DNA from 2 places in the Paenibacillus sp. SJS-P3 genome. Region 2 is predicted to be linked to the other one. Evidence: a T-box and tRNA genes for the amino acid it is inferred to sense, from the RefSeq annotation. Region 2 holds a T-box; the other holds one or more tRNA genes.

Region 1 (3,396 bases), 640 kb from region 2:
TTAGCAAAAACACAGGTCTGTGCGAAGCCGTAAGGCGAAGTATACGGGCTGACGCCTGCCCGGTGCTGGAAGGTTAAGGGGAGCGGTTAGGGGCAACCCGAAGCTGTGAACCGAAGCCCCAGTAAACGGCGGCCGTAACTATAACGGTCCTAAGGTAGCGAAATTCCTTGTCAGGTAAATTCTGACCCGCACGAATGGCGTAACGACTTGGGCGCTGTCTCAACGAGAGATCCGGTGAAATTTTAATACCTGTGAAGATGCAGGTTACCCGCGACAAGACGGAAAGACCCCATGGAGCTTTACTGCAGCTTGATATTGGACTTTGGTACGATCTGTACAGGATAGGTGGGAGCCTTAGAAGCCGGAGCGCCAGCTTCGGTGGAGGCACCGTTGGGATACCACCCTGATCGTATCGGAGTTCTAACCTGGTACCGTGAAGCCGGTACAGGGACCGTGTCAGGCGGGCAGTTTGACTGGGGCGGTCGCCTCCTAAAATGTAACGGAGGCGCCCAAAGGTTCCCTCAGAATGGTTGGAAATCATTCGCAGCGTGCAAAGGCATAAGGGAGCTTGACTGCGAGACCTACAAGTCGAGCAGGGACGAAAGTCGGGCTTAGTGATCCGGTGGTACCGAATGGAAGGGCCATCGCTCAACGGATAAAAGCTACCCTGGGGATAACAGGCTTATCTCCCCCAAGAGTCCACATCGACGGGGAGGTTTGGCACCTCGATGTCGGCTCATCGCATCCTGGGGCTGAAGTAGGTCCCAAGGGTTGGGCTGTTCGCCCATTAAAGCGGTACGCGAGCTGGGTTCAGAACGTCGTGAGACAGTTCGGTCCCTATCTGTCGTGGGCGCAGGAAATTTGAGAGGAGCTGTCCTTAGTACGAGAGGACCGGGATGGACGTACCGCTGGTGTACCAGTTGTTCCGCCAGGAGCACCGCTGGGTAGCTACGTACGGACGGGATAAGCGCTGAAAGCATCTAAGCGCGAAGCCCCCCTCAAGATGAGATTTCCCAGTATGTAAGACCCCTGGTAGACGACCAGGTTGATAGGTTCGGGGTGGAAGCGCAGCAATGCGTGCAGCTGACGAATACTAATCGGTCGAGGGCTTATCCTATGGGTAAGAAAAGCAAATGGACTCAGCATCCATGATATTCGTTCGATCCAGTTTTCAGGGCGCAATTGCCTCACGTTTCCAGTGTCGAGTACAATGGAGCGAGACCAATTGTTTGGGCATTTGGCGATGCCTTACCTGAAAAAATGTGGCGGTGTAGCTCAGCTGGCTAGAGCGTACGGTTCATACCCGTGAGGTCGGGGGTTCGATTCCCTTCGCCGCTACCACTATATGGAAGCTTAGCTCAGCTGGGAGAGCATCTGCCTTACAAGCAGAGGGTCGGGGGTTCGATCCCCTCAGCTTCCACCATATCTTCCTGGAGCTGTGGTGTAGAGGCCTAACATGCCTGCCTGTCACGCAGGAGACCGCGGGTTCGAATCCCGTCAGCTCCGCCATTTTTTCATTTAAGCACGGCTTGGTAGCTCAGTTGGTAGAGCAAAGGACTGAAAATCCTTGTGTCGGCGGTTCGATTCCGTCCCAAGCCACCATTGACTTTCTAAGTGAGCTATAAGGCGCATCTTAGAGCAATTGTGGAGGGCTAGCGAAGTGGCCAAACGCAGCAGACTGTAAATCTGTTCTCTGACGAGTTCGGTGGTTCGAATCCATCGCCCTCCACCACTTCATTTTTAAGAGCCATTAGCTCAGTTGGTAGAGCACCTGACTTTTAATCAGGGTGTCGAAGGTTCGAGTCCTTCATGGCTCACTTCTTCCCCAATAATTAACATTCCACGCACAGACGATGTCTGTGTTTTTTTGTTTTTTAATCGAAGATAAAATTTTAACAGGCATTTCTGGCTGGTTGAAGTTAATCGCAAAGCTGGTTGAAGTTAATCGCAAAGTCAGGTTATTTCAATCGCAAATCATGCTCTACCGGCGACGAGGTTGGCGGGTAGGAATGCCTTCATGGTAAACTTGCTTATATATGGATGCATACGGCCTGCAAGGGCTGGTGCGCAGGAGGCGGGACATACGATGGCATCAGGAGAGTGGCTGGAGGAACTGCGCGGCATTCTAGGGACGGATCTCGATATTCGCCAGCTCTCCGCGGCGCAGTGGCGGGACATGGCAGGCGGCGGCATCAAGGCGGAGCAGAATGGAAATTGGATTGTAGACAAGGACCGAATATTGGTGAGGCTGACCGGAGACGGGATGAAGGTCGAGTGCCTGGAAATCAACCGTACGGAGCCTCTATCAGAAACCGAAATGCGGCTTCTCCGTTTGACGCTTAAGTACGCCAGGCCGGATCGTGCCTGGAACGTCAAGCCGGCGACGGGGATGGAGAAGACGGCAGCCGAACTGGGTCGCTGGATCAATGGCCAGCTGGACAGCTCGAGACATGATCCGCTGCCGGCTTCGCTAGCCGAGGGCGGCCGGCTGTACGCCGAGATGATTCCGATTCTGCTCGTGCGGGAATACCCCGGAGCGGCCGACGATTCCTACAGCGAGCTTGAGAAGCTGCTCCTGTCTTTCTTCCCGGAGGAAGTGCTGCTGATTCCGCTTCAGCGCAATGAATGGCTCATTCTGAGTCCGGTATCCCTGCTTAGGGATTCCCAGCTGGAAGGAACCGAAGAGGACGAATCGGAGGAAGAAAGCTTGAAATCCATCGGCCTCGGCCTTCATGAGATGCTGGCGAGCGAATGGCTGGGCGAATGCCATCTTGCGCTGTCGCTGCCGATGCAGCCTCTGAAGTCGCTTGTCGACAGCGCGGCTCTGCTGAAGGAGACGGTGGAGCTGGGAAGACGGTTCCATGTCGGCTCGAACCTCCATCTGCCTTGGCAGCTGCATCTCGAGAGCTTGCTCAGCTCCATCCCGGAACGGGAGCGCAGCAAGTTCATCGAGCAGACACTCAGCCGGTCGGATTACTACATGGAGCCGGAGATCCTCACGACGCTGGAGACGTTCTTCGCCTTGGACTGCAATGTAAGCGAGACGGCGAAGAAGCTGTATATCCACCGGAATACCCTTCTTTACCGATTGGACAAGCTGAAGCAGGAAACGGGACTGGACGTCAGGCTCTTCCGGGACGCCGTCATGGTCAAGATCATTCTGCTATTGGATAAAGTCACGAAAAGACCTTAGTTTTTTTGTAGGGTTTGTGCATAGTCATACGCTTACATCTTCGGTTAATATAGATTCATAAGATCATTCAACCGTAGAGGTATCACCTACTCACTCACATAGGGGGAAACAAACATGGCAGGCGTACGTTTAGAACATGTTTACAAGAAATACCCTGGATCCGACAACGCATCGGTAAAAGACATCAACCTGGACATCAAGGA
Region 2 (3,396 bases):
GCAAGGAGCGGTTTTCCAGCCGTGTGGATAACTATGAGAAATACCGGCCGAGCTACCCGGCGCAAGCGGTAGACTACATCATCAGCCGTGGCGGGCTCAAGGAAGATTCTCCGGTAGCGGATATCGGTGCCGGAACGGGCATCTTCTCCGGGCTGCTGCTGGAGCGGCAGCTCCGGGTCATGGCCGTGGAGCCCAATCCGGATATGGCCAAGGCGGCCTGGACCAAGCTCGGTCCCGACGAGCGGTTCGGCCTGATGCTGTCGCCTGCGGAGGATACGGGAATGGCCGAGGATTCCGTCGAAGCGATCGTAAGTGCGCAGGCTTTCCACTGGTTCGACCAGGCTGCCGCGCAGGTGGAATTTCGCCGCATCCTGAAGACTGAAGGACGCGCGTTCCTGATCTGGAACTCGCGCGTGCTTGCAGGCACGCCTTTTCTGGAAAGGTACGAGGCGCTGCTGCATAAGTACGGGACGGACTATGCGAGCGTAAACCACCGCAACGTCTCTCCGGAAGCGCTGCAGGCTTTCTTCCGCGAGGGAACGATGGAATTGCAGACTTTCCCTAACCGGCAGATCTTCGATTACGACGGCGTGAAGGGCCGCCTGCTGTCTTCCTCGTACGCTCCCGCCGAGGGACAGCCCGGGCACGAGGAGATGCTGGATGAGCTGCGGCAGATCTTCGACGAGACGCAGCAGGACGGAACGGTCAGCTTTGACTACGAGACAGAAGTGTACAGCGGGCTTCTTTAGTCAGCTTTGACTACGAGACAGAAGTGTACAGCGGGCTCCTCTAGCCAAGGTTTGGATCCGGACGAGCCGGCTGAGAAGCGGATACGCTCCTTTCGGCATGTGCTCCGCCTGGAAGGAAGTTGACATATCCGCCGGGATTCGCTAAAGTGATAGCGATAAAGTGCGTTGAAGGGAATCAGTAGCGCCCGAGCGACATCGCTCTAGAGAGCCGGCGGTTGGTGCAAGCCGGTGCGGGGTCGGGCTGCGAATTACATCCTGGAGCATCCGCGTCCGAACCTGCCTGAGGCAGAAGGACCCGGACGGCAGCCGGCCGTTACCCGGCAGAGCGGAGCATTCTCGTCCCCGTACGGGAAGCTCAACATAGGGTGGTACCGCGATGACTCGTCCCTGTCTTTGGACAGGGAGGGGTCTTTCTTTTTGTCCATGAGCACGGGTCGCTGGTGCTGGCGGCATTCCCCATCAATCAGGATCAGCTGCAACACTCATTCAATCAAGTGGAGGGAACAGACATGGCACAAGAGCAAGCTGCGGCCGTCAATCCGGAACTGCTGGAGGACCTGGAATACCGGGGCCTGGTGTACCAGGTGACGAACCGCGAGGAACTGAGCAAAAAGATGAGCGAAGGCCGCGTCACGCTGTACTGCGGCTTCGACCCGACGGCAGACAGCCTGCATATCGGCAGCCTGCTGCCGATCCTGACGCTGCGCCGCTTCCAGCTGGCGGGCCATAACTCCATCGCCCTCGTCGGCGGCGGCACCGGCCTCATCGGCGATCCGAGCGGCCGCTCCACCGAGCGCTCGCTCAACACGGACGACACGGTCGCGAACTGGACCAAGAGCCTGCAAAACCAGCTGTCGCGCTTCCTCGACTTCGAGGCCGCGGGCAATCCGGCGAAGCTCGTCAGCAACTACGACTGGCTCGCGCCGCTCGACATCATCACTTTCCTGCGCGACATCGGCAAGAACTTCACGGTCAACTACATGCTGGCCAAGGACTCCGTCGATTCGCGTCTCGCGAACGGCATTTCCTTCACGGAGTTCAGCTACATGATCCTGCAGGCGTACGACTTCTTCAAGCTGAACCGCGACCATGGCGTCAACCTGCAGCTGGGCGGCAGCGATCAGTGGGGCAACATCACCGCAGGCCTGGACCTGATCGGCAAAATGGGCGGAAGCGACGCTTACGGCATCACGATGCCGCTCGTCACGAAGAGCGACGGCAAGAAATTCGGCAAGTCCGAATCCGGAGCCGTGTGGCTGGACCGGGGCAAGACGAGCGCATACCAGTTCTACCAGTTCTGGATCAACACGGATGACAGCGACGTCATCCGCTTCCTGAAGTACTTCACCTTCCTCTCCCGCGAGGAGATCGCGGCGCTGGAGCAGGCGGTCGCGGCGCAGCCGGAGAAGCGCGAGGCCCAGCGCGAGCTCGCCCGCCAGGTGACCAAGCTCGTGCACGGAGAGGATGCCGTCGAGAGCGCCGAGAAGATTACGGCTGCGCTGTTCTCCGGCGACGTCACGCAGCTCAGCGAGGACGAGCTGGTCGAGGCGCTGCAGGACATGCCGACGACCGTCATGGGCGAGGCTGCCGAAACCGGCCTGATCGACCTGCTCGTCGAGGCGAAGGCCGCTCCTTCCCGCCGCCAGGCCAAGCAGGACATCGAGAGCGGCGCCGTCTACGTGAACGGCGTCAAGCAGACCGGCATCGACACGATGCTGACGTCGGAGCAGCGCCTGCATGGACGCTACGTCGTGCTGCGCCGCGGCAAGAAGAATTACTACCTCGTGAAGTTCGAATAGAACGGCTTCAGCCCGCACCGGCATCCAGCCGGGCGGGCTTTTTCCATGCCCCAAAATCCGCTCTCGGCAAAAGGCGGCTCTCGGGTGCAGACTTCTCCTCCGCCTCGCGAAGCTCGCCGAATGCCTTGCTGCGTGAAGCCGGGCTGCTGGCCCGGTCAAGGATACAGCTTAGCCATCTCGCGGTAATCGGACCAGAGACGGCTCAGAACCCAGCCCTCCGCTGTCCGGACGGCGGTCGATTCTCCGGGGACGTTGCAGGGCTGGACCTTTCCGCTGTCTTCGGTCACCTTTACAACAACGATATATTTCAGGTCGTAGGAGTCTTTCGCATCCTTGACCGCTTCGATCTTCATTTGTGTTGCCTTTGCCTCCAGATCGGCTTTGTTATAGGCTGCAATCCGGACAGGCATAGCCGTTTCCAAGTTGGCCTCCAGCTTTTTGAGCAGCTCCTCGGTGACAAGAGGCTTGAGCAGGCTGCCGCGTTCTTTGATCATCGAGTAATCATCTTCCGGAATATCGCCATGCTTGACGTCGTACTGAATGTGAATGGCCTTATCCAGAACGGATATGGCATCCGCTTCATCTGACCCGGCTCCGGAGCAGGCGGTCAATAAAGCTGCAATCAGGCTCAAGGCCAGCACGATGCGTGTCGTTTTCATTGGATGTCCTCCCCGATTTGATCTTAAACGTAACGAAGAATTGCGGTTCCGGTTGCGAATTTCCCGAGGACATCTTCCATGTGCTTCCATGTTTCTGCGACGCCAGAATAGGAATGGTTGCCATTTCTTGCAACCAAAATTTTCATTCATAAGAGAAATGGGGATGAGAAAGTCTGAAAAAATTTGAAA

What was found. A T-box is a leader RNA that pairs with one kind of tRNA and senses whether it is charged. The one in region 2 lies ahead of tyrS (tyrosine--tRNA ligase), so its partner is inferred to be a tRNA-Tyr.
Region 1: it encodes a tRNA-Tyr, which carries the amino acid that the T-box ahead of tyrS (tyrosine--tRNA ligase) is inferred to sense. The anticodon was not compared.

Annotation. Positions count from the first base shown of each region.
Region 1 covers NZ_CM160043.1:269,661-273,056, forward strand. Annotated here, with positions in the region: rRNA gene AC06G8_RS01250 (23S ribosomal RNA) at 1-1,117, shown strand, start outside; tRNA gene AC06G8_RS01255 (tRNA-Met) at 1,265-1,341, shown strand; tRNA gene AC06G8_RS01260 (tRNA-Val) at 1,348-1,423, shown strand; tRNA gene AC06G8_RS01265 (tRNA-Asp) at 1,433-1,509, shown strand; tRNA gene AC06G8_RS01270 (tRNA-Phe) at 1,527-1,602, shown strand; tRNA gene AC06G8_RS01275 (tRNA-Tyr) at 1,647-1,732, shown strand; tRNA gene AC06G8_RS01280 (tRNA-Lys) at 1,745-1,817, shown strand; gene AC06G8_RS01285 (PucR family transcriptional regulator) at 2,087-3,193, shown strand; gene AC06G8_RS01290 (ABC transporter ATP-binding protein) at 3,308-3,396, shown strand, end outside.
Region 2 covers NZ_CM160043.1:913,779-917,174, forward strand. Annotated here, with positions in the region: gene AC06G8_RS04160 (class I SAM-dependent methyltransferase) at 1-749, shown strand, start outside; T-box leader at 906-1,141, shown strand; gene tyrS (tyrosine--tRNA ligase) at 1,259-2,548, shown strand; gene AC06G8_RS04170 (hypothetical protein) at 2,704-3,207, opposite strand.